Regions from separate parts of the Enterobacter sp. MGH 24 genome, predicted to be linked through region 1. Evidence: predicted binding sites of a transcription regulator. Region 1 holds the regulator's gene; each other region holds the start of a gene.
What was found. The regulator LexA, encoded in region 1, represses DNA repair genes until DNA is damaged. The targets are predictions, from matches to a motif close to TNCTGTATGTACATACAGNA.
Positions count from the first base shown of each region.

Region 1 (7,486 bases):
CTATCATCAAACAGAAGGGATACGAGCAGGCGATGCTCGACGCCAACTTAACCCCCTACAGCGTGATGGTGGAGCAGTCCTCGTCCTACACGTCGGGTATTGAGCTGATGCGTCAGGCGCGACGCGAGTATCCGCAACTGGACGGTATTTTCTGTACCAATGATGACCTTGCGGTCGGCGCGGCATTTGAGTGTCAGCGTCTGGGGCTGAAGATCCCGGATGATATGGCGATCGCCGGTTTCCACGGCCACGACATCGGCCAGGTGATGGAGCCGCGTCTGGCGAGCGTCCTGACCCCGCGTGAACGTATGGGCCGCATTGGCGCAGAACGCCTGCTGGCGCGCATTCGTGGTGAGACGGTGACTCCAAAAATGTTAGATTTAGGTTTCACCTTGTCACCGGGTGGATCTATTTGAACTGACAAATTTGAACTAGCTCACACTTATTCACTTCGCGCACGTTTGGATATTGCTTCTCTTTTGCCCCGGCAGGACAATGTTACCGATAACTGTTACCCGTAACAATTGGCTGAGGGACACCCTTTGAGCACGACTAATCACGATCACCACGTCTACGTCCTGATGGGCGTTTCCGGTAGCGGGAAATCAGCCGTAGCCAGCGAAGTGGCGCATCAACTCCAGGCTGCGTTCCTTGATGGCGACTTCCTCCATCCGCGCAGCAACATCATGAAAATGGCCTCCGGCGAGCCGCTGAACGACGACGACCGCAAACCGTGGTTGCAGGCGCTGAATGACGCCGCGTTCGCTATGCAGCGTACCAACAAAGTCTCCCTGATCGTCTGCTCCGCGCTGAAAAAAACCTACCGCGACCTGCTGCGCGACGGCAACCCGAATCTCTCTTTCATCTACCTGAAAGGGGATTTCGAGGTGATTGAAAGCCGTCTGAAGGCGCGTAAAGGTCACTTCTTCAAAACCCAGATGCTGGTGACGCAGTTCGAAGCGCTGCAGGAGCCGGGTGAAGATGAGAAAGACGTCTTAGTGGTTGATATCGATCAGTCACTGGAAGGTGTTGTTGCCAGCACCATCGAGGTCATTAATAAAAGGCAGTAAGTTTTGAGTACATTAACGCTAGTTTTGACAGCAGTGGGTTCCGTATTGCTGCTGCTGTTTTTGGTGATGAAGGCGCGTATGCATGCCTTTGTTGCTTTGATGGTGGTTTCTATAGGTGCAGGTCTCTTTTCCGGTATGCCGCTCGACAAGATCGCCGCGACGATGGAAAAAGGGATGGGCGGTACGCTGGGCTTCCTGGCGATTGTGGTCGCCCTTGGCGCGATGTTTGGCAAGATTTTGCACGAGACGGGCGCGGTCGACCAGATTGCCGTCAAGATGCTGAAATCCTTTGGCCACAGCCGCGCGCACTACGCGATTGGTCTGGCTGGCCTGATTTGCGCGCTGCCGCTGTTCTTCGAAGTGGCCGTTGTGCTGCTGATAAGCGTCGCGTTCTCCATGGCGCGCCATACCGGCACTAACCTCGTGAAGCTGGTTATTCCGCTGTTTGCGGGCGTGGCGGCGGCCGCAGCGTTTCTGCTGCCGGGGCCTGCGCCGATGCTGCTGGCGTCCCAAATGCACGCTGATTTTGGCTGGATGATCCTGATTGGCCTGTGCGCGGCAATCCCGGGGATGATTATTGCCGGTCCGCTGTGGGGCAACTTCATCAGCCGCTACGTTGAGCTGCATATTCCCGACGACATCACCGAGCCGCACCTGGGCGAGGGTAAAATGCCGTCCTTCGGCTTCAGCCTGTCGCTGATCCTGCTCCCGCTGGTTCTCGTGGGTCTGAAAACCATCGCCGCGCGCTTTGTGCCGGTGGGCTCCAGCGCCTACGAGTGGTTTGAGTTCATCGGTCACCCGTTCACCGCGATCCTGGTCGCGTGTCTGGTGGCGATTTACGGCCTGGCGATGCGTCAGGGGATGCCGAAAGACCGCGTGATGGAGATCTGCGGTGCCGCGCTGCAGCCTGCGGGTATTATCCTGCTGGTGATCGGTGCAGGCGGCGTGTTCAAGCAGGTGCTGGTGGATTCTGGCGTAGGTCCGGCTCTGGGCGAAGCGCTGACCGGGATGGGCCTGCCGATTGCGGTAACCTGCTTCGTACTGGCCGCGGCGGTGCGTATCATCCAGGGTTCCGCAACCGTGGCGTGTTTAACCGCGGTGGGTCTGGTGATGCCGGTGATTGAACAGCTGAACTATTCCGGTGCGCAGATGGCCGCGCTGTCTATCTGTATCGCGGGCGGTTCGATTGTGGTCTCTCACGTTAACGACGCGGGTTTCTGGCTGTTCGGTAAATTTACCGGTGCCACCGAAGCGCAAACCCTGAAAACCTGGACGCTGATGGAAACCATCCTCGGCACGACGGGGGCGATTGTTGGGATGATTGCCTTTACGCTGCTGAGCTGAATGCGGTGATGTAACAAGGCTTAAAAATAAGGCCCGGTAGCGTAAGCGCTTACCGGGCCTTTTTATTATCCAGGGCATCAGGCCGGGCCATAACCCGGCATTGCGTTACTCGCCCTGCGTCGCGCTCTCAATCGTCAAACGCACATCCGAGGTGATCAGCTCTGCCAGCATCTGGTACACCTTCAGCGTCTCTTCCGGCTCGGCATCACCCGTATCGCTGATGAAGCCTTCGTCACGCAGCGTCAGCACCAGGGAACTGAAGACCGCTTTGTCGAAGAATTCAGGGGCGTTAATGCCGTGCAGAACGGACAGGCGCTGTGCCAGCGTCCGGCTCTCTTTCTCCAGCGTACCGCGGTTGATAGACGGGTTCGCACTCAGCAGCCAGAACGTAATGGCGTAGCGCTGCAGCGTTTCGCGCGCACCGGCCGCCAGCAGCTGCAGGGTACGGGAGCGTGATGGATTGATATGCAGCTCGTCGTTTGAGACGGTGATCAGCCCCTGACGACGCAGCTCTTCCGTCAGTTTGTCCAGCTCACCCGCCAGCTCATCTTTGCTCCAGCGCAGGAACAGCTCCGCTTTCAGCATCGGGTAGAGCGTCTCAACGTGACGCAAGAGTTCCTGACGCGAGATGCGGCGATGCTGGGTGATGATAGCCGCCATGAGCGACGGCAGCATTAGCATATGGGTGATGTTGTTGCGGTAGTAGGTCATCAGCACTGCCTGCTCGCGCGGCAGAATGATGATGTCGCCGATCGTGTCCTTTTCGACTTCAAACTTGTTCATCTGCAACGCGTGATCGATAAGCTCACTGGCGGTAGCAGAAGGCACGGTTGAATCAACGGAATACGGCACGTTTCGCATCATGTCCAGATAGCAATCCAGCTGCTCCGTGAGCTGTTCACGGGTCAGCGAGCGCTGACGCGAAGCCAGAAGCGCCGTACAGCACAGGTTCATGGCGTTAGCCGCACCGGCGTTGTTAATGCGCACCATCAGCTCGGACGCGATGCCGTTGACCGTTGGCGTCAGCCAGGCCGGACGAATCGCTTCAATAGGATCGATGGATTCGCGCCACTCGGGAACGTGATGGTTCAGGTACGTCATCAGCGGCATCGGTTCGCCGAAGTTCACGTAGCCCTGACCGAGATTGCGTAGCTTGCTCAAGCCGCGCAGCATCTGCGGCAGGCTCTCTTTCTCTTTGGTCGCACCGCGCAGCTCTTTGGCGTACGTGCCCACTTCCATCACGTGCTCATAGCCAATGTAGATAGGCACCAGCGTGATTGGACGGGTTCCTCCTCGCAGCATCGCCTGAATGGTCATCGACAGCGTGCCGGTCTTCGGATCGAGCAGACGTCCGGTACGGGAACGACCGCCCTCGACGAAGTACTCCACGGAATAGCCGCGGCTGAACAGCTCGCCCAGATACTCGCGGAACACGGTGGAGTAGAGCTTGTTGCCCTTGAAGGTACGACGGATAAAGAAGGCGCCCAGGCGGCGGAAAATCGGACCTGCTGGCCAGAAGTTCAGGTTGATACCGGCAGCAATGTGCGGTGGTACCAGCCCCTGATGATAGAGCACGTAGGAAAGGAGCAGGTAGTCCATGTGGCTGCGGTGGCAGGGAACATAGACAATCTCATGGCCATCATGCGCCAGCTGACGTACACGCTCGGCGTTATGAACGTTGATGCCCTGGTAGAGACGGTTCCAGGTAAAGCCGAGAATACGATCGGACAGGCGAATCATCTCGTAAGAGAAGTTCGCTGCAATCTCTTCCATCAGCGCAATGGCGTTCTGCTGGGCTTTCTCATGCGATATTTTCTTGCTGCGCGCTTCGTCTTCAACGGCGCGGGCAATCGCTTTGGAGGCCAACAGCTTGTTGAACAGATCCTGACGCGCCGGGAGACGTGGCCCTACGGCAGCCAGGCGCTGACGAGCGAAGTGCATACGCGCCACGCGCGCCAGTTTTTGCGCGATGATCTTGTCGGTGCCGTGCTCGTCCGCCATTCGACGCAGCGAAACGGAAGGGGAGAAACGCACAAAGCTGTCGCGTCCCAGCCAGGAGACCGCGAAGAACTTCTGGATGCCGTTAAGCATGCGCAGCGGCGGGTTCTCTTCACCTTTTTCACGGCCCGGGCGACGGCCAAACATCACCGATACCGGCACCATCTGCACATCCAGATCGGGGTTGCTGCGGTGCAGGTCGAGATAGTCATGGAACAGCTTGATGGACTCTTCTTTTGGCGTGTAGTAGGTAAACACGCGCGGCCCGCCGTGAATGAACACGTAGCGCGGCAGCAAAGTGCCGTCAACTTCAAGCGGTTCAAGCGGGTCAGGTAAGTCATGCGCCAGACACTGGGCGCGAAGCGTCAGTAAGTCTGCCTTCGAGTTATAAGGCAAAACGTACATAATAGGACGCGACGTATCGAGCCCCAATTCCAGCGCGGGTTCTGCTGGGATAGACTTGCTTTTTACCAGGATGCTTAATGGTAAATTAAGTAATTTGTAGTAAATTCGTGGCCAGCCGGACATAAACGATGTAAAGCCTCTGGTTAATAATGCAATTGCGGCGCAAGGATAACAGAAAGCGCGCAAAATTTCTGTTGTTACCCGTCATACTTCAGGCTGTAGCGAAACGCGCTACAGTTCCTGTTACTGACGCTTTTTTTCTTAAAAGGTTCTTTTAATGGCCAATAATACCACTGGGTTAACGCGTATCATCAAAGCCGCTGGCTATTCATGGAAAGGGTTCCGCGCTGCGTGGATCAACGAAGCCGCCTTTCGCCAGGAGGGCGTCGCCGCTATCATCGCGGTGATTATCGCCTGTTTCCTTGATGTTGATGCTATTACCCGCGTACTGCTTATCGGTTCCGTGCTTCTGGTGATGATAGTGGAAATTCTTAATAGCGCTATTGAGGCCGTTGTTGATCGCATTGGTTCAGATTTCCACGAGCTTTCTGGCCGCGCAAAAGACATGGGCTCTGCTGCCGTGTTGCTGGCGATTATCACTGCCGTTATCACCTGGGTCACACTGCTTTGGTCACATTTCCGATGAGCCTCGAGGAATAATTAAGTCCCTGGTTTTTTGTGCAGTTTTTGGTTCCAAAATCGCCTTTGACTGTATATACTCACAGCATAACTGTATATACACCCAGGGGGCGGAATGAAAGCGTTAACGACCAGGCAGCAAGAGGTGTTTGATCTCATCCGGGATCATATCGGCCAGACGGGTATGCCACCCACGCGTGCGGAAATCGCGCAGCGTCTGGGCTTCCGTTCTCCGAATGCTGCCGAAGAGCACCTGAAAGCGCTGGCGCGTAAAGGCGTGATTGAGATTGTTTCCGGCGCGTCACGCGGTATCCGCCTGCTGGTGGAAGAAGAGACGGGCATTCCGCTGGTGGGGCGTGTTGCTGCCGGTGAGCCTTTACTGGCACAGCAGCATATTGAAGGCCACTACCAGGTCGATCCGGCCATGTTTAAACCGAGCGCGGATTTTCTGCTGCGCGTCAGCGGTATGTCGATGAAAGACATCGGCATTCTTGACGGCGATCTGCTTGCGGTGCACAAAACGCAGGATGTGCGTAACGGCCAGGTGGTTGTCGCGCGCATTGATGATGAAGTCACCGTCAAGCGTCTGAAAAAACAAGGTAACACCGTTCAGTTGCTGCCTGAAAACAACGAGTTCTCGCCGATTGTGGTCGATCTCCGCGAACAGAACTTCTCTATCGAAGGACTGGCGGTTGGGGTCATTCGCAACGGTGAATGGCTGTAACCTCTTCCTGTCAGGCTATGGCGCCGCTGTAGCCTGCTTCGTTTCCCACTCCCGGTATTTTTCATGTCACTGCTGACGGCATCCGATAAGGCATTGTGGCGTCTTGCTCTGCCGATGATTTTCTCCAATATTACCGTGCCCTTGCTGGGTCTGGTCGATACTGCCGTTATTGGTCATCTTGATTCCCCGGTTTATCTCGGCGGCGTGGCAATTGGTGCGACGGCAACCAGCTTCTTGTTTATGCTGCTGCTCTTTTTACGCATGAGCACCACCGGACTCACAGCCCAGGCTTATGGTGCAAAAGATCCGCTGCGTCTGGCGCGAGCACTGGTCCAGCCGCTGATCCTTGCGCTTGGTGCGGGGGCGTTAATCGTTTTATTACGTGCGCCCCTGATCGACCTTGCGCTCCATGTTGTTGGCGGCAGCGAGGCGGTACTGGCGCAGGCGCGACGTTTCCTTGAGATCCGCTGGCTCAGCGCGCCCGCCTCGCTGGCTAACCTGGTTCTGCTGGGTTGGCTACTGGGCGTTCAGTATGCCCGTGCGCCAGTCATTTTGCTGGTGGTAGGCAACCTTCTCAACATTGTGCTGGATGTCTGGCTGGTAATGGGCCTGCATATGAACGTGCAGGGCGCGGCGCTGGCGACGGCAATTGCCGAATACGGAACCTTTATTATTGGTCTGTGGATGGTCTGGCGCGTGCTGGCGATGCGCGGCATCTCCCTGGCGTTGCTCAAAACCGCATGGCGCGGCAATATCCGTAAGCTGCTGGCGCTTAATCGTGACATCATGCTGCGCTCGCTGTTGCTTCAGCTCTGCTTCGGCGCGCTGACGGTTTTCGGGGCCCGGCTGGGGCCAGAAATCGTTGCGGTCAACGCGGTATTGATGACGCTACTGACCTTTACCGCCTATGCGCTGGACGGGTTTGCCTATGCGGTAGAAGCGCATTCCGGGCAGGCGTACGGCGCACGCGAAAGCGGGCAGCTTCGGGACGTCTGGCGGGCAGCCTGCCGTCAGTCGGGACTGGTGGCGCTGGCATTCGGTCTGCTTTACGCCTGCTTTGGTGAGCAGATCGTTGCGTTACTTACGTCTATCCCAGCGCTGCGCGAGCTGGCGAGTCACTATCTCATCTGGCAAGTCATCTTACCGGTGGTCGGCGTCTGGTGTTATCTGCTGGACGGCATGTTTATTGGTGCGACGCGCGGAGCGGAAATGCGCAACAGCATGGCGGTCGCGGCGGCAGGGTTTGGTCTGACGCTGTTGACGCTTCCCTGGCTGGGTAATCACGGTTTGTGGCTGGCCCTGGCCG
Region 1 is NZ_KI535657.1:1,731,304-1,738,789, forward strand. Features, by position in the region: gene gntR (gluconate operon transcriptional repressor GntR) at 1-416, shown strand, start outside; gene gntK (gluconokinase) at 543-1,070, shown strand; gene gntU (gluconate transporter) at 1,074-2,414, shown strand; gene plsB (glycerol-3-phosphate 1-O-acyltransferase PlsB) at 2,520-4,940, opposite strand; gene L370_RS13640 (diacylglycerol kinase) at 5,095-5,463, shown strand; gene lexA (transcriptional repressor LexA) at 5,572-6,180, shown strand; gene dinF (MATE family efflux transporter DinF) at 6,244-7,486, shown strand, end outside.

Region 2 (7,486 bases), 1.6 Mb from region 1:
CGCTGAACCTGCTGCCTTGCTCGTACCTGCTGTACTACTTCAAGCAGAAAGAGATGCTGGCCATCGAAATGGGCGAGTACTATAAGGGCGGCGCGCGCGCGCAGATCGTTCAGAAAGTCGAGAAGCAGCTGTTCGATTTGTATAAAGATCCGAACCTGAACGTCAAACCGAAAGAGCTGGAGCAGCGCGGCGGGGCCTACTACTCCGATGCGGCGTGTGAAGTGATCAACGCCATCTACAACGACAAGCAGGCGGAACACTACGTTAACGTGCCGCACCACGGCCATATCGACAATATCCCGGCGGACTGGGCCGTCGAGATGACCTGCATCCTGGGACGCGAGGGCGCTAAACCGCATCCACGCATCACCCATTTCGATGATAAGGTCATGGGCCTGATCCACACCATCAAAGGCTTTGAAGTGGCGGCAAGCAATGCGGCGCTGAGCGGCGAACTCAATGACGTGCTTCTGGCGCTGAACCTCAGCCCGCTGGTGCATTCTGACCGCGATGCGGAGCAGCTGGCCAGCGAGATGATCCTGGCGCATGAAAAATGGTTGCCGAACTTTGCCGCCACGATCGAGAAGCTAAAGTTCAAACACCACTGAGAGGACGCACAATGGAAAACCTGCTGATCGTGAATGCTGATGATTTTGGCCTGTCGAAAGGCCAGAACTACGGCATTATTGAAGCCTGTCGCCGGGGGATTGTGACCTCTACCACGGCACTGGTGAATGGTGAGGCGGTTGAACACGCGGCGCAGCTGAGCCGCGAGGTGCCGGATCTGGGCGTCGGCATGCATTTTGTGCTGACGCTCGGGATGCCGCTTTCGCCAATGCCGGGCCTGACGCGTGACGGACAGCTGGGCAAATGGATTTGGGAACTGGCGGAGCAGGGCGCGCTGCCGCTTGAAGAGATTGCCCACGAACTGGCGTGTCAGTTCAACCGCTTCGTCGATGTGTTTGGTCAGGCGCCGACGCATATCGACAGCCATCACCACGTGCATATGATCCCGGCAATTTTTCCGATTGTCGCTGAGTTTGCGCAGCGCAAAGGCGTGGCGATGCGCGTGGATCGTGAGGCGCGCGGGGTACCGGAGTGCGCCGTGACGACAACAGAGGGGTTCAGCAGCGCATTCTACGGCGATGAGATCGACGAAGCGCTGTTCCTGAAGGTGCTTGATGATTCCGCCGCGCGGGGTGAAAAGTCGGTAGAAGTGATGGCGCATCCTGCTTTTGTCGATAACACCGTGCGGAAAAGCGCTTACTGCTGGCCGCGCCTGGCGGAGCTGGACGTGCTGACGTCGGCGTCGCTGAAGTATGCGATTGCCGAGCGTGGGTATCGGTTGGGGACGTTCAGGGAGCTGTAAGAGTTGCCGGGTGGCGGCTTCGCCTTACCCGGCCTACGAACGACCTTCTAACTCTTGTAGGCCCGGTAAGGCGAAGCCGCCACCGGGCTTTTTTTACGCCGGAATCTGATCAATCTTACTGCTGCGCGACCAGACGCGGTGCGCGGCGAGCAAATCAAACAGCTTCGTCATAAAGACATCGTCAACGTTGTCTCCCTCGACAATGCCGTCCTCGCCCTGATCGGCCACCTTCAGCTGTGCCTTAAACCGTCGCGCGTCGCCGGACAGCGCGATCGGTTTCAGGTGCTTATAGGCTTCCAGCAGATAATACACCGCGTCACCGTTGTTCAGCAGGCTGTCAATATCCCCGCACGGCACAATCACCGCATCAACCGTCAGCGATGGCGCCCCTGCAAAGGTCGCCGCCACCGGCAGCACGGAGCCATCATCGGCGGTCACTTCGCCCATGCGGGAATAAAGCAGTTTCGCATGCACGCCCTGGGTTTTCAGCGCCTGCATAATCCCCAGCACGTCGCTGGCACGGGTGTTGTCGTTCAGCAGGATGGCGACCACGCGGCCTTTAATCGAGCCACCCGGCACCGCATACAGGCTCAGGGACGGATCTTTCTTCACGCCGTTAACCTCTTTCGGCGGGGCAAGGTTGCGCTGCTCGTCGGTCAGCGTAATACCCAGGTTATCCGCAACGCTCTGGGCGAGCTGAATATCAATGCGCGCCAGCTGATCGACCACCCGCTCGCGGATGTAGGTACGCACCACCTTACTCAGCTCAAAGCTGAAGCCGCCGATAATGTGCTGCTGCTCAATCGGCGTCTGGCTGTTCCAGAACAGGCGAGGGTGGGCGTAGTACTCGCCGAACGACGGGCTGCGCTCGCGAATTTTGTTGCCGTCGACACGCTCCTGGTACGATTCGAATCCACCGCGTTTCGGCGCCGGTGGCGTTTCACGCGGCCAGTTATCGTTGATCGAGTTCGGCTCGTAGTTAGCCGGGTTGGTATCAATATCCTGACGGTGCATCCCGTCGCGCTGGAAATTGTGGTACGGACAGGTTGGGCGGTTGATCGGAATTTCGTGGAAGTTCGGCCCGCCAAGACGGCTGATCTGCGTATCGGTATAGGAGAACAAACGTCCCTGCAAGAGCGGATCGTTGGTGAAGTCCAGTCCCGGCACGATATGCCCCGGGTGGAACGCGACCTGCTCGTTTTCGGCAAAGAAGTTATCCGGGTTACGGTTGAGCACCATTTTACCCACCAGCTGAACCGGCACCAGCTCTTCCGGGATCAGCTTCGTCGGGTCAAGAAGATCGAAATCGTACTTAAATTCGTCTTCTTCCGGTATGAGCTGCAGACCCAGCTCGTATTCCGGGAAGTCGCCCGCTTCAATGGATTCCCACAGTTCGCGGCGATGGAAGTCCGGATCGCGTCCGGTCAGCTTCTGCGCCTCGTCCCATACCAGCGAGGCTTTACCCGCCACCGGCTTCCAGTGGAAACGGACAAACGTGGCTTTACCCTCGGCGTTGATCAGACGGAAGGTGTGGATGCCAAACCCCTCCATGGTGCGATAGCTGCGCGGAATGCCGCGGTCTGACATCGCCCACATCACGTTGTGTAGCGTTTCAGGCTGCAGGGAGACGTAGTCCCAGAAGGTGTCGTGCGCACTTTGTCCCTGCGGTATGGCCCAGTGGGGCTCCGGTTTTACCGCATGGACAAAGTCAGGAAATTTATGCGCGTCCTGAATGAAGAACACCGGAGTGTTATTGCCCACCAGATCGAAAATACCCTCTTCGGTATAAAACTTGGTGGCAAAGCCGCGGATATCGCGCACCGTGTCCGCCGACCCCGCGCCGCCCTGTACGGTGGAGAAGCGCACAAACACCGGGGTGATTTTATCCGGGTCGGAGAGGAAGTCCGCTTTGGTGATCGCTTTCAGACTCTTGTAAGGCTGGAAGTAGCCGTGCGCAGCGGAACCGCGCGCGTGGACGATGCGTTCCGGTATCCGTTCGTGGTCGAAATGGGTGATTTTTTCCCGCAGGATAAAATCTTCCAGCAGGGTTGGCCCGCGCGCGCCTGCGCGAAGGGAGTTCTGATCGTCAGCAATGCGCACGCCCTGATTGGTGGTGAGCGCGAAACCTTCGCCGCCTTTGCGGTGCGGCTCAAGCGATTTCAGCTTCTCGTTGCCCGTGTCCGGCGATTTCACGCTTCCCGGTGCGGTAGGCTGTTCGCCCGGTGCGGAAGGGCCAGGGGAGGGGCGATGAGAGCCGTCAGCAGGGGCGAGAGAGTCCATACCCGGTTGAGATTCCTCAGTGCCATGAATCGGTGATTGATGAGTTTTATCTTTGTTCGACATTGCACGCTTCTCCTTTATCCATTGCTAAAAACCCTATTAAGGATAGAACAATGTCGTGAGATGGCTCGCGAACTAAGAGTTTTCACATGCCGTCATTAACGAAAGGAGCCATCCCACCCACTCGGAGCGCGACGGAAGGCAGCAGGATCGGCTATCATAGAATTTTCCTGCTTCAAGAATTTGCTTTAGTGAACCAGTCGCTTATGAAACCTCTTCGTCAACAAAACCGCCAGGTTATTAGCTATGTGCCCCGCGTTGAGCCCGCGCCGCCTGACCATGCCCTGAAAGTGGAGGGTTTTCGCGATGTCTGGCAGCTGCGGGGGAAATACGTGGCCTTTGTGCTGATCGGCGAACATTTCCGCCGCTCGCCTACGTTTGCCGTGCCGGAGTCGGCGCAGCGGTGGGCGACGCAGATCCGTCAGGATGAAGAGGTTGAAGAATAACAGCCATAAAAAAACCGCCATCAGGCGGTTTTTTTATTTCTACCGTGATTAACGGTGTGCCAGCTCGGCATCGTCTTCACTTTCCAGAATCGCTTTGTCGGTCTGCTTCAGCCACTGGCTGGTCAGCGTACCGGCGGTCATGGAGCCGCTCACGTTCAGCGCGGTACGACCCATGTCGATCAGCGGTTCAACGGAGATCAGCAGGGCGACCAGCGTCACGGGCAGACCCAGCGCAGGCAGCACAATCAGCGCGGCGAAGGTTGCGCCACCGCCAACGCCAGCGACGCCTGCAGAACTTATGGTAACAATCCCAACCAGCGTGGCGATCCATACCGGATCCAGCGGGTTAATCCCAACGGTAGGGGCAACCATCACGGCCAGCATCGCCGGGTACAGACCCGCACAGCCGTTCTGACCAATGGTGGCACCAAAGGAGGCAGAGAAGCTGGCGATGGATTCAGGCACGCCCAGGCGACGGGTTTGCGCTTCAACGTTCAGCGGAATAGACGCGGCGCTGGAACGGCTGGTGAAGGCAAAGGTCAGGACCGGCCAGACTTTACGGAAGTATTTCAGCGGGCTGACGCCGTTCACGCCCAGCAGGATGCCGTGTACCACGAACATAATGCCCAGGCCGAGATAAGAGGCGACAACGAAGCTGCCCAGCTTAATGATGTCCTGCAGGTTAGAGCCGGCAACCACTTTGGTCATCAGCGCCAGCACGCCGTAAGGGGTGAGCTGCATGACCAGACGTACCAGCTTCATCACCCAGCTTTGCAGGGTGTCAATCGCGGTCAGCACGCGTTCGCCTTTTGGCGCGTCGTCTTTCAGCAGCTTCAGCGCCGCTACGCCCAGGAACGCGGCGAAAATAACCACGCTGATGATCGAGGTTGGACTCGCACCGGTCAGGTCAGCAAACGGGTTCTTCGGAATGAAGGAGAGCACCATCTGCGGCACGGTCAGGTCAGCTACTTTACCCACGTAGTTGGTTTGAATCGCGGTAAGACGCGCCGTTTCAGCCGTACCCTGAACCAGACCTTCTGCGGTCAGGCCAAACAGGTTAGTGACCAGCACACCCACCAGCGCGGCAATCAGCGTGGTGAACAGCAGCGTACCAATGGTCAGGAAGCTGATTTTACCCAGTTGGGTTGCGTTATGCAGGCGGGCAACGGCGCTCAGAATAGAGGCGAACACCAGCGGCATAACGATCATCTGCAGCAGCTGGACATAGCCGTTACCGACGATGTTGAACCACTGAATCGAATCTTTCAGAACTGGATTTTCGGAGCCATAAATCGCCTGTAATGCCAGACCAAATACGACACCCATGGCCAGACCAACCAGCACTTTTTTCGCCAGGCTCCACTGTTTATGGCGCGCCTGCGCGAGAAGCAATAGCAATACAACGAACACAACGACGTTCGCGATGAGTGGAAAATTCATCCCCGTTCTCCTGATTTATTATTGGGTCGGTTTTTACCGATCCTGTTGGCGGAAGGTTAGCAGAAGTGTGATGCAGCGCTTATATCCAAATGGAATGGGTTATGACAAATGGGATAATTTTGTCGGTTTACTGTTCAATCTGGTGATGAATAAAGCGATTGAACTGAAATTGCAGCGAATTAATCATCTGGGATGACCAGCGGACTGCACTGTTTTCGGGCAAGGTTTGCGGCATCCAGACCGCGTAAGCAAACAGCGCCATGCACAGTGCACGCTCAAGCTGGTTACCTTTCTGCGGTGCGAGGATGGGAAAACGGAAACGCCAGCGGCAGGGCCACAGCAGCGGCACGCCCGCAGGCGTCAGCATATCGGCGAGAATATGGCTTAAATAACCCAGCACCATTCCCTGAATGGCATCGGCAGGGACTATCCAGCTTTCGGGCACTTTTAAATAGAAAAGCGTCAGCAGGCCAAACACGGCCAGCAGGCTGTGCGTAAACCCCCGGTGGCCGAACGCGCGGGCAATGGGTTTTGATACCCACTTCAGGCGCTGCCCGAGGAAGGATTTAGGATGGTCAATATCGGGCAGCAGACAGGTCAGGACGGCGGAAGGGACAATATGCCACCAGTCCCCCTGTGCCAGCACGGGAGTGAGTTCAGCGTTTTTGGCAAATACTGCGCACGCAATTGAAAAAAGCAGGTGGCCTTCCGCCGTCATGATAAAACCCACGAAACTGTCAATTCATACAGTATAGGGTTTTTATACAGTAGGCGGAAGAGGTGACGGTGTAACTGTTTGTCACAAACCGGAGGAGGGCGTTAGCCGCCCTGCAGATGATGCGCCGTGAGTTCTGCCAGTGAATTAAGCTTCACGTCGGCAAGCGCAAACCGGGGATCGTGGCGGCCTTCTTCAGCGGGCACCACAATGGAGCGCATCCGCGCAGCCTTCGACGCCACCATACCGTTAACGGAATCTTCCAGCGCAACGCAGTGAAGTGGATCAAGACCCAGCTTTGCGGCACAGTCCAGATAGACCTGCGGGTGCGGCTTGCTGTAAGGCAATTTTTCAGCGGACGCCAGGGCATCGAAACTGTCGCGCAGTTCAAACATCGTGAGCACTTTTTCCAGCATGTGCAGCGGTGAAGCCGAGGCCAGGCCAACCTTCAGCCCCTGGGCTTTACACAGCGCGACGGCCTCCCGTACGCCGTGCAGCAGCGGCCTGCTTTCTTCCACCAGAGAAATGGCGCGGCTGATAATGCGTGCGGTCACCTCATCGCGATCGGGACCTACCCACGGCTGTTGGGCAAACCACAGGTCAACCACCATATCGATGCGCAGGCCCAGCGTATCGGGAAGTTCATTACGGCGGCTGATATCCACGCCCAGGCTGGCTATCACATCTAGTTCGGCGCGATCCCACAGCGGTTCGGAATCGATCAGTAATCCATCCATGTCAAAAATTGCGGCAAGAATTTGGCGCGGTGTCGACATCACAACGTCTCCTTTTCCAGGGTGTTCGACAGACGATACGTGCTAAGCACACTCTGCAATTTAGCATATTGCTTTCAAAGATCGGGCGAAATTGATGGCCAGCAGGTAGACTTAGGCACAAATAACGCGTCTTTATGAAGAGGAACTGATGACGTATCAACAAGCTGGACGCATTGCGGTCTTAAAACGTATTGCTGGCTGGGTGATTTTTATTCCTGCCGTCATTTCTACGCTGATTTCTGTACTCAAATTTATGTACGATCACAGCGAAAAACAGCCGGGTATCAATGCGGTAATGCTTGATTTCGCTCATGTCATGATTGAGATGATGCGTTTTAATACGCCATTTTTGAATGTCTTCTGGTTTAACTCGCCCACCCCGGATTTTCATCAACAGCTG
Region 2 is NZ_KI535657.1:3,331,233-3,338,718, forward strand. Features, by position in the region: gene L370_RS06265 (6-phospho-beta-glucosidase) at 1-608, shown strand, start outside; gene chbG (chitin disaccharide deacetylase) at 620-1,369, shown strand; gene katE (catalase HPII) at 1,463-3,712, opposite strand; gene cedA (cell division activator CedA) at 3,799-4,155, shown strand; gene L370_RS06250 (L-cystine transporter) at 4,204-5,595, opposite strand; gene L370_RS06245 (metal-dependent hydrolase) at 5,723-6,313, opposite strand; gene hxpB (hexitol phosphatase HxpB) at 6,415-7,086, opposite strand; gene L370_RS06235 (YniB family protein) at 7,235-7,486, shown strand, end outside.
Region 2: L370_RS06245 (metal-dependent hydrolase) is a predicted target of LexA. The motif match lies at 6,328-6,347, and genes of this name have one in related genera.

Region 3 (7,486 bases), 530 kb from region 1:
AGCGCGGCAAGTCCGGCATCATTTACTGCAACAGCCGTGCGAAGGTCGAAGACACCGCCGCGCGTCTGCAAAATCGCGGCTTTAGCGCCGCCGCGTATCATGCCGGGTTAGAGAACCACATCCGCGCCGACGTGCAGGAAAAATTCCAGCGCGACGACCTGCAAATCGTGGTCGCGACGGTGGCGTTCGGAATGGGCATTAACAAGCCGAACGTGCGCTTTGTGGTGCATTTCGACATCCCGCGCAATATCGAATCCTACTATCAGGAAACCGGCCGCGCCGGGCGTGACGGCCTGCCTGCGGAAGCGATGCTGTTTTACGATCCGGCCGATATGGCGTGGCTGCGCCGCTGTCTGGAAGAGAAGCCGCAGGGACCGCTGCAGGATATCGAGCGCCACAAGCTCAACGCGATGGGCGCGTTTGCCGAAGCGCAAACCTGCCGCCGTCTTGTGCTGCTCAACTACTTTGGTGAAGGGCGACAGGAGCCGTGCGGCAACTGCGATATCTGCCTTGATCCGCCGAAACAGTACGATGGCCTGATGGATGCGCGTAAGGCGCTCTCGACCATTTACCGTGTGAATCAGCGCTTCGGGATGGGCTACGTGGTGGAGGTGCTGCGCGGTGCCAACAGCCAGCGTATCCGCGACATGGGCCACGACAAGCTGCCGGTCTACGGTATTGGCAAAGAGCAGAGCCACGAGCACTGGGTGAGTATCATTCGCCAGCTGATTCACCTCGGCTTTGCCACGCAGAACATTGCCCAGCACTCCGCCCTGCAGCTGACCGAAGCGGCGCGTCCGGTCCTGCGCGGTGACGTTGAACTGAAGCTCGCCGTGCCGCGCGTCATCGCCCTGAAGCCGCGCGTAATGCAAAAATCGTACGGCGGCAACTATGACCGCAAGCTGTTCGCCAAACTGCGCAAGCTGCGTAAAGCTATCGCTGACGAAGAGAACATCCCGCCGTACGTGGTGTTCAACGATGCGACGCTGATTGAGATGGCCGAGCAGATGCCGCTCAGCGCAAGTGAGATGCTCAGCGTCAACGGCGTGGGGACACGCAAGCTGGAGCGCTTCGGTAAAGAGTTTATGGCGCTCATCCGCTCTCACGCCGATGGTGATGATGAGGAGTAGTCAGCCGGGCGAAAAAGTGCCAGGATGATGACTCACTGAATTATTTCCCCGCGAGTTAATTATGTTGATGCTATTTCTCACCGTGGCGTTAGTGCACATCGTTGCGCTGATGAGCCCCGGCCCGGACTTTTTCTTCGTATCACAAACGGCCGTCAGCCGCTCCCGCAAAGAGGCGATGATGGGCGTGCTTGGTATCACCATGGGCGTTATGGTCTGGGCGGCCGTTGCGCTGCTCGGTTTGAACCTTATCCTGGCGAAGATGGCCTGGCTGCATAACATCATTATGGTCGGCGGCGGCCTGTACCTGTGCTGGATGGGCTACCAGATGCTGCGTGGGGCGCTGAAGAAAGAAGAGAAAAAGCCGGAAGAGCCAAAGGTGGAGCTGGCAACGGGCGGCCGCAGCTTTGTAAAAGGGCTGCTGACCAATCTGGCAAACCCGAAAGCCATTATCTATTTCGGCTCGGTGTTCTCGCTGTTTGTCGGGGATAACGTCGGTGCGGGCGCGCGCTGGGGCATCTTCCTGCTGATTGTCATTGAAACCTTTGCCTGGTTTACCATCGTGGCCAGCCTGTTCGCTTTACCGGCAATGCGCCGCGGCTACCAGCGTATCGCGAAGTGGATTGACGGCTTCGCCGGCGCGCTGTTCGCCGGCTTCGGTATTCATCTCATCATTTCTCGCTAAGCATGACGCGCTGACGCAAGCAGCGCGCCAACCAGCATAAACAGCGAGCCAAAGACTTTATTCAGGGCCTTCATCTGCTTAGGCCCTTTAATCCACGCCGCAATTCGCTGCGCCAGCGTCGCGTAACCAATCATCACAATGATATCGACGATAATGGTGGTCGCGCCCAGCACCACGTACTGCATCACCTGCGGCTGGTGCGGAACGATAAACTGCGGGAACAGCGCGGCGAGGAAAACGATGCTCTTCGGGTTGGTCAGATTGACGAACACCGCGCGCTTAAACAGATGGCCGCGATTTTGCGTCTGAGCCAGCGTATTCAGGTTGATGGAGCCTGCCGCGCGCCACTGCTGGATACCGAGCCAAATCAGATACGCCGCACCGGCCCATTTCAGCACCTCAAAGGCCAGCACGGAGCGGGAGAACAGGGTCCCCAGACCGATCCCGACCAGTACAATATGAATGCCCAGCCCGGTCTGCAAACCGGCAATCGACGCCGCCGCACCGCGGTAGCCGTGATTGATAGAGGTGGTCATGGTGTTAATAGCACCCGAACCTGGAGAAAGGCTGAGGATAATGGATGTCAGCAGGTAGGCGAACCACCACTCGAAGGTCATTTGAAACTCCCGAACCGTCTATTTTTATGCCACAATACGCTATTATTGAGTCATTTTGTGACCGTTGACGAAAAAAACGATATTCCCTGGATTACGTGAGTGGAAACCCAATGTTTCAGCAGAAAAAGGACTGGGAAACACGAGAAAACGCTTTTGCTGCTTTCTCTATGGGGCCGCTGACCGATTTCTGGCGGCAGCGTGAGGAAGATGAGTTTACGGGCGTCGGGGGCATCCCGGTGCGCTTCGTTCGTTTCCGCAATGAAAAAAATGACCGGGCGATCGTCGTTTGCCCCGGACGTATTGAAAGCTACGTTAAATATGCCGAACTGGCCTACGATCTGGTCCATATGGGGTTCGACGTGCTGATTATCGACCACCGTGGACAGGGGCTGTCCGGTCGTATGCTGCCGGATACGCACCGTGGGCATGTCGATAGCTTTAGCGATTACGTCGACGATTTTGCCGCGTTCTGGCAGCAGGAAGTGCAGCCTGGCCCCTGGCGCAAGCGGTATATCCTTGCGCATTCGATGGGCGGCGCCATTTCGACGCTGTTTTTGCAACGGTACGATCACCAGTGCGATGCCATTGCGCTCACCGCGCCGATGTACGGGATCGTCATCCGTTTTCCTGACTGGATGGTGCGCCATCTTCTCGACTGGGCTGAGGGCCATCAGCGCATTCGAGAAGGCTACGCCATTGGTACAGGGCGCTGGCGCGCATTGCCATTCGCCATCAACGTTCTGACCCACAGCCGACAGCGCTATCGTCGCAACCTGCGCTTTTATGCCGATGAACCGCGCTTGCGCGTGGGCGGCCCGACCTGGCACTGGGTGCGGGAGGGCATTCTGGCCGGTGAGCAGGTGCTGGCGGGCGTAGGCAATGACGACACACCAACGCTCCTGATTCAGGCTGAAGAAGAGCGTGTGGTGGATAACCGCATGCATGACCGCTATTGCGAACTGCGCGCTGCCGCCGGTCACCCTTGTGAAGGGGGAAAACCGCTGGTCATTAACGGCGCGTACCATGAGATCCTTTTTGAAAAGGACGCTATGCGCTCAGTCGCGCTTAACGCCATTGTTGAATTTTTCAACAGGCATAATTGATTCTTGTTTTCCACCAGAGGTTGAAATCCCTATGTACCAGGTTGTTGCATCTGATTTAGATGGCACGCTGCTTTCCCCCGACCACACCCTGTCGCCTTACGCGAAAGAGACCTTAAAACTCCTGACCGCCCGTGGCGTGAACTTTGTGTTCGCTACCGGCCGCCACCACGTGGACGTAGGGCAAATCCGCGATAATCTTGAGATCAAATCGTACATGATCACCTCCAACGGTGCGCGCGTGCATGATACTGACGGTAACCTGATCTTTACCCACAACCTGGATCGCGATATTGCCGCCGATCTGTTCGGCGTGGTGCACAACAACCCGGAAATCGTCACCAACGTTTATCGCAACGACGACTGGTTTATGAACCGCCACCGCCCGGAAGAGATGCGTTTCTTCAAGGAAGCCGTATTCCAGTACTCACTGTACGAGCCGGGTCTGCTGGAGCCGGAAGGGATCAGCAAGGTATTCTTCACCTGTGTAAACCATGAGGAATTGCTGCCGCTGGAACAGGCGATCAACGCCCGCTGGGGCGATCGCGTCAACGTGAGCTTCTCAACCCTGACCTGCCTGGAAGTGATGGCGGGGGGTGTCTCCAAAGGTCATGCGCTGGAGGCCGTCGCGAAACGTCTGGGCTTCGAGCTGAAAGACTGTATCGCCTTTGGCGACGGCATGAACGACGCCGAGATGCTGTCGATGGCGGGCAAGGGCTGCATCATGGAGAACGCGCACCAGCGTCTTAAAGACCTGCACCCGGAGCTGGAAGTGATCGGTACCAATGCAGACAACGCGGTGCCGAAGTATCTGCGCAAACTGTTCCTTGAATAATCTTCATTCGGTTGTTTATTGCTCAGATGTCAACTAAAGAGTTCGCTACAATGCCTCTCCTTCTTTTTGAGAGACAAGCATTGTGGCGCTACTCATTATCACCACTATCCTGTGGGCCTTCTCCTTTAGCCTGATTGGCGAATACCTTGCCGGTTCGGTCGACAGCTACTTCTCGGTGCTGATGCGCGTGGGGCTGGCGGCGCTGGTGTTCCTGCCGTTTCTGCGCACGCGCGGGCAATCGCTGAAAACGATTGTGCTCTATATGCTGGTGGGGGCGATGCAGCTCGGCATCATGTATCTGTTTAGCTTCCGGGCCTACGTCTACCTGTCTGTCTCCGAGTTCCTGCTTTTTACCGTACTGACGCCGCTCTATATCACGCTGATTTACGACCTGCTCAGCAGGCGCCGCCTGCGCTGGGGTTACCTGCTAAGCGCGGCACTGGCGGTGATCGGCGCGGCGATTATTCGCTATGACAAAGTCAGCGATCACTTCTGGACCGGGCTGATGTTCGTCCAGCTCGCTAACATCAGTTTTGCCATCGGCATGGTGGGCTACAAACGCCTGATGGAAACCCGTCCGATGCCGCAGCACAACGCGTTCGCCTGGTTTTATATGGGCGCCGCGATTGTCGCTGTGGCAGCGTGGTTTATGCTCGGTAACCCGCAAAAACTGCCGACAACCTCCGTGCAGTGGGGCGTTCTGGTCTGGCTGGGCGTAGTGGCGTCAGGGCTGGGGTACTTCATGTGGAACTACGGCGCTACTCAGGTAGACGCCGGTACGCTGGGGATCATGAACAACGTGCATGTCCCGGCAGGGCTGCTGGTCAACCTCGCCATCTGGCAGCAACAGCCGCACTGGCCGAGCTTCATTATTGGGGGAGCGGTGATCCTGGCTTCGCTGTGGGTCCATCGCCGATGGGTCGCTCCGCGCTCCGCACAAACGGAAGATGGTCGCACGCGTGGTTCCGCGCTGAGCGAATAAACGCCTCCGTGATCGGCTGACGCTGCTCGCCATCGCGCACGGCGGCGTACAGTCGGCTCCACAGTCCTTCACCCAGGGTTTTGGTCTGCACCAGACCCTGGCGTTCAAAACTCTCCACCACCCAATGCGGCAGCGCCGCGATGCCCATTCTGGCCGCCACCATCTGAATCAGCAGCAGCGTGTTATCCACGCTTTTCAGCTGCGGACTAATGCCTGCCGGCTGCAGGAAGTGACGCCAGATATCCAGACGACTGCGCTGGACCGGATAAATCAGCAGCGTTTCTGTCGCCAGGTCTTCCGGCGTAATGCGCGTTTTGGTCGCCAGCGGGTGGTCCGGCGCCAGCACCAGGCGCACTTCATAATCAAACATCGGCGAATAGTGCAGGCCGCTGCGCGGCAGGATGTCAGAGGTCATCACCAGGTCCAGCTCGCCCTGCTGCAGCGACGGCTGCGGGTCAAAGGTCACGCCGGATTTGAAGTCCATCTCCACCTGCGGCCACTTCTGACGGAAGTTCTCAAGCGCGGGGGTCAGCCACTGAATACAGCTGTGGCACTCAATGGCGATACGCAGTTTGGTCTGCTGCGGTTCGTTACACGCCTGCAGCGCGCTGGCGATTTGCGGCAGTACCTGATTCGCCAGCTGAAGAAGAATTTCACCTTGCGGCGTAAAGCGCAGGGGCTGGCTCTTGCGCACAAAAAGACGGAAGCCGAGGCGTTGTTCTAGATCGCTGAACTGGTGAGAAAGGGCGGACTGGGTCTGGTGCAGCGTGGCCGCAGCCGCCGCGAGCGAGCCGCAGTTCCGCAACGCTTGTAGCGTTTTCAGGTGTTTTATCTCGATCATGAAAGTCCTTCACTTCGCCATGAACATATTGCGCTTGAGGAATATACAGTACCTGCCAATTATAGATGTGTAAACATCTGGACGTCTAAATAACGAATTTCACAAGGGGCACACCATGACAATCCGCAATCACACTCTCGGTTTCCCTCGCGTCGGCCTGCGTCGCGAGCTGAAAAAAGCGCAAGAAAGCTACTGGGCGGGGAAAGCCACCCGTGAAGAGCTGCTGGCGGTGGGGCGCGAGCTGCGCGCCCGTCACTGGGATCAGCAAAAACAGGCGGGCATTGACCTGCTGCCGGTGGGCGATTTCGCCTGGTACGACCATGTTCTGACGACCAGCCTGCTGCTTGGCAACGTCCCGGCTCGTCATCAGAACAAAGATGGATCGGTAGATATCGATACCCTGTTCCGCATCGGCCGTGGCCGCGCGCCAACGGGGGAGCCCGCGGCAGCGGCGGAAATGACCAAGTGGTTTAACACCAACTATCACTATATGGTGCCGGAGTTTGTGAAAGGCCAGCAGTTCAGCCTGACCTGGAAGCAGCTTCTGGATGAAGTGGATGAAGCGCTGGCGCTGGGCCACCAGGTGAAGCCGGTGCTGCTCGGGCCGGTAACCTACCTGTGGCTGGGCAAAGTGAAAGGCGAGCCGTTTGACCGACTCAGCCTGCTGAAGGATATCCTGCCGGTCTACAAACAGCTGCTGATTGAGCTGGGCAAACGCGGCATTCAGTGGGTACAAATCGACGAGCCTGCGCTGGTGCTTGAGCTGCCCCAGGTTTGGCTCAATGCCTTCAAACCGGCGTATGACGCGCTCGCCGGGCAGGTAAAACTCCTGCTGACGACCTATTTTGAAGGCGTGACGCCGAACCTGAAGACTATTGCCGCGCTGCCGGTGCAGGGCCTGCACGTTGACCTCGTACACGGTAAAGATGATGTGGCGGAGCTGCACAAGCGCCTGCCGGCGGACTGGCTGCTTTCCGCCGGGCTGGTTAACGGTCGTAACGTCTGGCGCGCCGATCTCACCGAGAAATATGCACAAATCAAAGATATTGTCGGCAAACGTGAGCTATGGGTGGCATCCTCTTGCTCCCTGCTGCACAGCCCAATCGATCTGAGCGTGGAGACCCGCCTCGACCCTGAAGTGAAAAGCTGGTTTGCCTTCGCCCTGCAAAAATGTGAAGAGCTAACGCTGCTGCGAGACGCGCTGAACACCGGCGACACGGCGGCGATTACCGAATGGAGCGCGCCGATCCAGGCACGTCGTCACTCGGCACGCGTGCACAATCCGGCAGTGGAAAAACG
Region 3 is NZ_KI535657.1:1,199,617-1,207,102, reverse strand. Features, by position in the region: gene recQ (ATP-dependent DNA helicase RecQ) at 1-1,130, shown strand, start outside; gene rhtC (threonine export protein RhtC) at 1,192-1,812, shown strand; gene rhtB (homoserine/homoserine lactone efflux protein) at 1,809-2,429, opposite strand; gene pldB (lysophospholipase L2) at 2,540-3,532, shown strand; gene yigL (sugar/pyridoxal phosphate phosphatase YigL) at 3,564-4,364, shown strand; gene L370_RS16085 (carboxylate/amino acid/amine transporter) at 4,447-5,346, shown strand; gene metR (HTH-type transcriptional regulator MetR) at 5,234-6,187, opposite strand; gene metE (5-methyltetrahydropteroyltriglutamate--homocysteine S-methyltransferase) at 6,303-7,486, shown strand, end outside.
Region 3: metR (HTH-type transcriptional regulator MetR) is a predicted target of LexA. The motif match lies at 6,219-6,238, and genes of this name have one in related genera.

Region 4 (7,486 bases), 1.8 Mb from region 1:
CCGGATTGCAGGAGGCAAAACCGTCGCGGAACGGGCGATGGCTTTCATCCAGCGCTTCGCTTAAATCAAGAGCATCCATGTCGACGCGAAACGCCAGGGTCGGTCCTGGACGCCCGGTATTGAGGGTGGCGACAATGCCGGTAAACCCGCCTTCAAACGGCGCCAGCCATTTCTCAGGCGCGCCCTGCGCCCGCGCGCGGGCAAACTCTTGCGCCAGGGTAGCGGCATCGGGCAACCCCATCCGGCTTTCGGCATCCACCACGTCGCGACCCATCGCCAGTTCGTAACCCAGCGAGTCGAGGATTTCCGCGACCTTCGCCGCGGTACGAAACTCTACCCAGCCGGATTCCGCAAAATGGTGAAAATCACGACGCCATGCGCTCAGCTGCGGCGATAGCGTCTGGATGTACTGCGCCAGTGTGTCCATATCTGTTCCTGTCATCATTAAAATATGTGAACTGCTTCACGCTGTGATAGTTTTTACTTATCACTAACCGATTTTTCACAGTTTTAACCGTTCAGGAATTACCCTCGCACATCCCTTTCCATTAAAGTAGATGACAGTTTCTTTACTCTGATAAACAACGGTTATCGGTCGGTCTATGACATTCCAGATTAAATTTCATCAAATCCGGGCGTTTGTTGAGGTTGCGCGTCAGGGAAGCATTCGCGGTGCCAGCAGAACGCTGAATCTTTCCCAGCCGGCGCTGACCAAATCCATCAAAGAGCTGGAGGAGGGCATGGCGGCGCAGCTTTTCGTGCGCAGGAGTAAGGGCGTCGCGTTGACCGAATGTGGAGAGGGCTTTTACCAGCGCGCCCGGTTGATTCTGGAAGAGCTGCGCGCGGCGCAGGATGATATCCGTCAGCGGCAGGGTGAGCTGGCCGGGCAGATCAACATCGGAATGGGGGCCAGCGTTTCACGCACGCTTATGCCCGCCGTCATTACCCGCTTTCACGCGCAACATCCGCAGGTCAAGGTGCGGATTATGGAAGGGCAGCTGGTGTCGATGATCAATGAATTACGCCAGGGCGAACTGGACTTCACCATCAACACCTATTATCAGGGGCCTTACGACCAGGAGTTTACGTTTGAAAAACTCTTCGAAAAACCGTTTGCGGTATTTTGTCGTGAAGGGCATCCGGCAATGGGGGCAACGTCAATTAATGAACTTCTGCATTTTAACTGGACAATGCCGACGCCGCGGGGAAGCTATTACAAGCAATTAGAAGAGGTATTTAGCGATCGTTCGCAAATACCGCGAATTGGCGTGGTTTGCGAAACATTTTCTTCCTGTATTAGCCTCGTCGCGCAAAGCGATTTTTTAAGCATACTGCCGCAAGAACTGGGCTGTGACCCGCTGCTGGCGCACCGCCTGGTCATGCTGCCGGTAGTCGAATCGCTTCCTAAAGCGACCTATTATTTAATTCAGCGCCGTGATTCACGTCAGACGCCCCTTGCTGAGTCATTAATTACGCAATTCAGAAGGGAAGCGAGAAAAATAGTCGTCGCGTGAAATTCCTATTAAAAAAACAGGATCTGCCCGACATCAGACAGACCCTATAGTACACACAGCAGTACGTCCTTTCGCCAATCCTGAGTATTATATCCATGAGGCAGGTATATTTAGGTATAACACCTTTCCCGAAAAAGGAAAGGGGGTTGAGTGTTTGATTTTACGAAAATTTAACACAAATCACTTATTTTATCCTTGCTGAAATTTTAGTTAAGTCATGTTTAAGTTCATTTTATAAATACTATATATATTCATCGGGTTAATATTTATGGCGCACGACGGCGTACAGCGATGATTGAGGCCTGCCTCAGGCGCAGGTATAGTACCGTCCTCAGCTGTAGCCGGAGGATGCCCATGAACCCTGACGACAAATCCTTTTTTCTTGACGCCATGGAAGATGTCCAGCCCCTGAAGCGCTGCGCGGATATTCACTGGCAGCCCAGCCGCAATACGCGGGTGCGCGAAGAGGTGGATAATGAACAGCTGGATAACTTCCTGACGCTGGACTTTCTTGACGTTCTGCCCCTGGAAGAACCGCTGGCTTTCCAGCGCGAAGGGGTGCAGCAGGGCGTGATGGATAAGCTGCGCACGGGGAAATATGCCCGCCAGGCCAGCTTAAACCTCTTACGCCAGCCTGCAGAGCGCTGCCGTCAGATGCTCTATTCTTTTATTCGCCAGGCCGGGCGCGACGGGTTACGTAACCTGATTATCATCCACGGGAAAGGGCGCGAGCAGAACTCGCATCCTAACGTGGTGCGCAGCTATCTGGCGCGCTGGTTAACCGAGTTCGAGGAAGTGCAGGCTTTTTGCGTGGCGCTGCCGCATCACGGCGGCAGCGGGGCTTGTTATGTTTCACTGCGAAAATCCGATGAAGCAAAACAGGAAAACTGGGAGCGTCACGCCAAGCGCAGCCGCTAGCGGGCGATATCCTCGCCCGCCTGAGACTCAGAACGTTTCCCAGTTGCTGTCGGTAGAGGCGGTTGCCGTGGCCGGACGCAGCAGCTGTGACGTTTTCAGATTGGCCGGACGTGGAGCGACCGCTTTTTCTTTGCCGTTCAGACGAAACGCGGCCACCGCCTGGCGCAGCTGCTCGGACTGATCTTCCAGTGCCGCCGCCGCCGTGGCGGACTCCTGCACCAGCGCGGCATTTTGCTGCGTTACGCTGTCCATCTGCGAAACGGCCAGGCTCACCTGCTCAATGCCGCGGCTCTGCTCGTCAGAGGCTGATGAAATCTCACCCATGATATCGGTCACGCGGGTGACGGCGGCGACAATTTCCTTCATGGTGGTGCCGGCCTCGCTGACCTGCTCAGAACCGGTATTCACCCGGCTGACGGAGTTCTCGATAAGCCCTTTGATCTCTTTCGCCGCCTGCGCGCTGCGGCTCGCCAGCGTACGAACTTCGCCTGCAACAACCGCAAAACCACGCCCCTGTTCCCCGGCGCGTGCCGCTTCCACCGCTGCGTTAAGCGCCAGAATGTTGGTCTGGAACGCGATGCTGTCAATCACGCCGGTAATATGCGCAATTTGCTGCGAGCTGTCGGCGATTTCGTTCATGGTGCGAACCACGTTATCCACGACGTGACCGCCGCGCGCGGCCGTCTCAGAGGCGTTTTTCGCCAGCAGCGTGGCCTGACGGGCGTTATCGGAGTTCTGTTTAACCGTTGCGGTCAGTTCCTCCATGCTGGCGGCGGTCTCTTCGAGCGAGGCGGCCTGCTGCTCTGTACGGGCGGACAGATCGTTGCTCCCTGCGGCAATTTCGCCTGCGCCGGTGTAGATGGAATCGGTACTTCCCCGTACGGCGCTGACGGTGGTCACCAGCGACTGCTGCATCTCGTGCAGGCCGGCGGCCAACTGACCCATCTCATTGCGACCAGAGATGGCGATATCCTGCGTCAGGTCGCCCCCTGCAATGGCGCGAATATGGTTCATAATGGAGTGGAGTGGTTTCAACAGCAGGTGCTGTAAACCCTGCCAGATGACCACCAGAACCGCGATAACGGCCAGCAGAATCGCCGCCAGGGTCCACTGCATCTGCGTGAAGCTGCTCTGGTTCTCTTCGGTTGCGGCCTTCAGCAGGGTGTTGTTTTCGGCGCGCCAGCGGTTATAGACCGCTTCCATCTCGTCCTGCGCCTGCTGGGCGTCCAGATCGCCATAGGCCTGATAGTTGTCGGCACGCAGATACTCAATCGATAAGCGCATCACTTCGTGCATCTGGTTCCAGGATTTCTGCATCTCGTCGGTTAATGCCGCCTCCTGGCCGTTAACCTGCGGCAGTTTCTGCCACTCTTTGTTATAGGCTTCGGCTTTTGCCAGCGAGTCGGCTGCGGTGCCAAGCAGTTTATTGATCGCCGCTAGGGAAGCCGGGTCGCGCTGGTTTTTCAGATAGCGGATCGCCACGCGGGTGACGGTGACGCGCGTTTTCACCAGCGTGTTCACGCTGTCGCTCAGGCTTTCCTGCTGGGCATTGAGCACGCCGGAATTCTGGAAGTTATGGCGGTCGTTGCTGACGGCAGAGTAGAACAACCCTCCCGTGACAACTTGCAACAGACAGAATATGGTGAGGGCAAAGATAATACCGGTAATCACGTGCAGATTTTTCAGCATAGCGGTCGTCCGTTAGAGAAGATGCAGGGGTACTTCATTACTATCGTCGTAGAGAATTTAAACTTTAATTAACTCGCGCTTAACTAATGGTTCTGCGAGGGAACCTGTTGTAAATCCGGATCATTTTTATGAGGAAGGTTAACATGAGCAGCATTGATAAAAGCGGGACGTACGCGCTCGGAACGCGGACGGTTAAAAGACTGGGCTACGGTGCGATGCAGCTCGCCGGGCCGGGCGTCTTTGGTCCACCGAAGGATAAGCAAGCCGCGCTGGACGTGCTGCGCGAAGCGGTGGCGGCAGGGGTGAACCACATTGATACCAGTGATTTTTATGGTCCTCATGTCACTAACCAGCTGATCCGCGAGGCGCTTCACCCGTACCGGGACGATCTGACGCTCGTCACCAAGATTGGTGCCCGCCGCAACGACAAAGGTGCCTGGCTGCCGGCCTTTTCCGCGCAGGAACTGACTCAGGCGGTGCACGACAACCTGCGTAATCTGCAGCTTGACGTGCTGGACGTGGTGAATCTGCGGATCATGTTTAGCGCACACGGGCCGGCGGAAGGGTCGATTGCTGAACCGCTCTCCACCCTGGCCGAATTACAGCAGCAGGGGCTGGTGCGTCATATTGGCCTGAGCAACGTCACGGCCACCCAGGTTGCGGAAGCCCAGAAGCTGGTACCGGTGGTGTGCGTGCAGAACATGTACAATATTGTGAACCGGGGTGACGACGCGCTGGTGGATCTGCTGGCGCAGCAGGGGATTGCTTATGTGCCGTTCTTCCCGCTGGGTGGCTTTACGCCACTGCAATCTTCCGGGCTGAAGGCTGTCGCGGATTCACTGGGCGCGACGCCAATGCAGGTAGCGCTGGCATGGCTGCTGCAACGTTCCCCGAATATTCTGCTGATCCCGGGCACCTCTTCCGTGGCGCATCTGCGGCAAAACCTCGCGGCGGCGGATTTGCAGTTACCGCCTGAAGCACTGGAAACGCTGAATTCGCTGATAGATTAAACGTGATATGCGCAAAGCCCGAAGGGGACTTTCGGCTTTGCGCGCTTAGGGCCCTGTCTGACTTTTCTGCCTGTGGAGCGCTAACGCTTCCGCCACAATCTCTTGCTTACTTTTACGCGTCTCAAAGGCGGTGATTCTGATGTACTCCATCAGGTCGGGATCGATGCGGGCGCTCAGCATCCTGAGATCGGCCTCCTTTGCCAGACCGCGTGCAACACGCTTGTCTGGATAGTCACGGGCTGGCATGGGAAATATTCTCCAGTAAGTCTTGTTAATTCGTGCTGTAAAATATGCTTTTATCTGACTTTAAAGTCAATATGTAGTTATCGCATAGTGATGTTATTTTTTATAAGTCATAAACGAACAGATTTACACATGACTTTTATATGACTTGTAATGTCAGGCCTGTTAACGGCGGGCGATGTTGCTCAATTAAAACCGCTCAAACTTCAACGCGTTTGGATTCGTCTCCGGAAATGACCTTGATCCTTGTCCATAATCCGTAATACTGTATTTATATACAGTATCTGGCGAGAAAGGCACTATGGACACTCTCTTTTCTTATCACCCAAAACAAATCATTGAATTACCTTTGTTTTTAGAACGTGTTGCCTGTGGGTTTCCCAGCCCGGCGCAGGATTATGTGGAAGATCGTCTCGATCTTAACCGGCTGGCAGTAAGGCACCCCAGTGCGACCTATTTTATCAAGGTGAGTGGAGACTCCATGATTGGGGCGGGGATCGGCGACGGCGATCTGCTGGTGGTCGATCGTTCGTTAAATGCCGAACATGGGGATATTGTCGTGGCGTCGGTCGCCGGTGAGTTTACGGTGAAAGAGCTACAAACCCGTCCGGTTCTGAGACTTCTGCCGCATAATGCCCGCTATCAGCCGATTACCTTTCAGTCCGAAGAGGAGCTGCAGATCTTCGGCGTCGTCACCCACACGCTCAAAACGCATAAACATGTTCGCGCTGGTTGATGTGAACAGCTTCTATGCCTCCTGCGAGCGGGTATTCCGGCCCGATCTGGAGGGGAAACCCATCGTAGTGGTGTCCAATAACGACGGCTGCATTATTTCACTGTCGCGGGAGGCAAAGCAGTTCGGCATAAAAATGGGTGAGCCGTATTTTAAATTCAAAGAAAAGCTCTACCCGTCGCGGGTTTATGTCTTTAGCTCGAACTATGCGCTATATGCCGATCTCAGCAGTCGGGTCATGCAGACGCTGACCGATCTCGCCCCGGCAATAGAGATTTACTCCATTGACGAGGCGTTCGTGAACGTTTCAGGGGTCAGTCACTGCCTGTCACTGGAAGCGTTCGGTCACCAGATGCGCACGCAGGTCTTTAAAAATACGGGCTTAACCGTTGGCGTCGGTATTGCCCCGACCAAAACGCTGGCGAAGCTGGCCAACTATGCGGCGAAACGCTGGGCCAGCACGGGCGGCGTGGTCGATCTCTCAGGCCGCGAACGGCAGCGTAAACTGCTGGCGAAGGTTCCGGTAGAGGAGGTGTGGGGAGTAGGGCGGCGCATCACGAAAAAACTGAACGCGATGGGCATTACCACAGCGCTGGAGCTGGCGGAAGCGTCCTCCTGGGTCATCCGCAAACATTTCAACGTGGTGCTGGAACGTACGGCCCGCGAGCTTCGCGGCGAGCCCTGCCTTGATCTGGAAGAGTTCACCCCCACGAAGCAGCAAATTATCTGTAGCCGTTCGTTTGGACACCGTATTACGCAGTACGAGGAGATGCACCAGGCCATTTGCGCCTACGCGGAGCGGGCAGCAGAGAAACTGCGCGGCGAGCATCAATACTGTCGTTTTATCAGCGTGTTTGTGCGCACCAGCCCGCATGCGGACAACGAAATTTATTACGGCAATCAGGCTTCTGTCACCCTGATGACGCCCACCAATGACTCGCGGGATATCATCCGCGCCGCCACGGAGGCGCTGGGGCGTATATGGCTCGACGGGTATCGCTATATGAAAGCCGGGGTCATGCTGGCGGATTTTTTCAGCAGCGGCGTCGCCCAGCTAAACTTGTTTGACGATAACCGTCTGCGCGCCAACAGCGCGGCGCTGATGGAGACGATCGACAGCGTAAATCATTCTGGCAAAGGGAAGATATGGTTTGCCGGGCAGGGTATTGAGAAATCCTGGGCGATGAAGCGTGAGATGCTGTCACCGGCCTATACGACGCGATACGCCGATTTGCCGGTGGCGAAGTAGAAGGCGACTATTTTGTGGCTTCATGCGTCGCGATCTCAGGCAGTAACTGCTCAATCACGCTGACGACCTTTCTGACGCGCTGCGGAATAAAGCGGGCGTCAGGATAGACGGCATAGAGGAAACGATCGGG
Region 4 is NZ_KI535657.1:3,487,015-3,494,500, forward strand. Features, by position in the region: gene L370_RS05525 (M20 family metallo-hydrolase) at 1-427, opposite strand, end outside; gene L370_RS05520 (LysR family transcriptional regulator) at 603-1,514, shown strand; gene smrA (DNA endonuclease SmrA) at 1,869-2,432, shown strand; gene L370_RS05510 (methyl-accepting chemotaxis citrate transducer) at 2,460-4,121, opposite strand; gene L370_RS05505 (aldo/keto reductase family oxidoreductase) at 4,265-5,131, shown strand; gene L370_RS05500 (hypothetical protein) at 5,177-5,377, opposite strand; gene umuD (translesion error-prone DNA polymerase V autoproteolytic subunit) at 5,676-6,110, shown strand; gene umuC (translesion error-prone DNA polymerase V subunit UmuC) at 6,094-7,356, shown strand; gene L370_RS05485 (LysR family transcriptional regulator) at 7,364-7,486, opposite strand, start outside.
Region 4: umuD (translesion error-prone DNA polymerase V autoproteolytic subunit) is a predicted target of LexA. The motif match lies at 5,638-5,657, and genes of this name have one in related genera.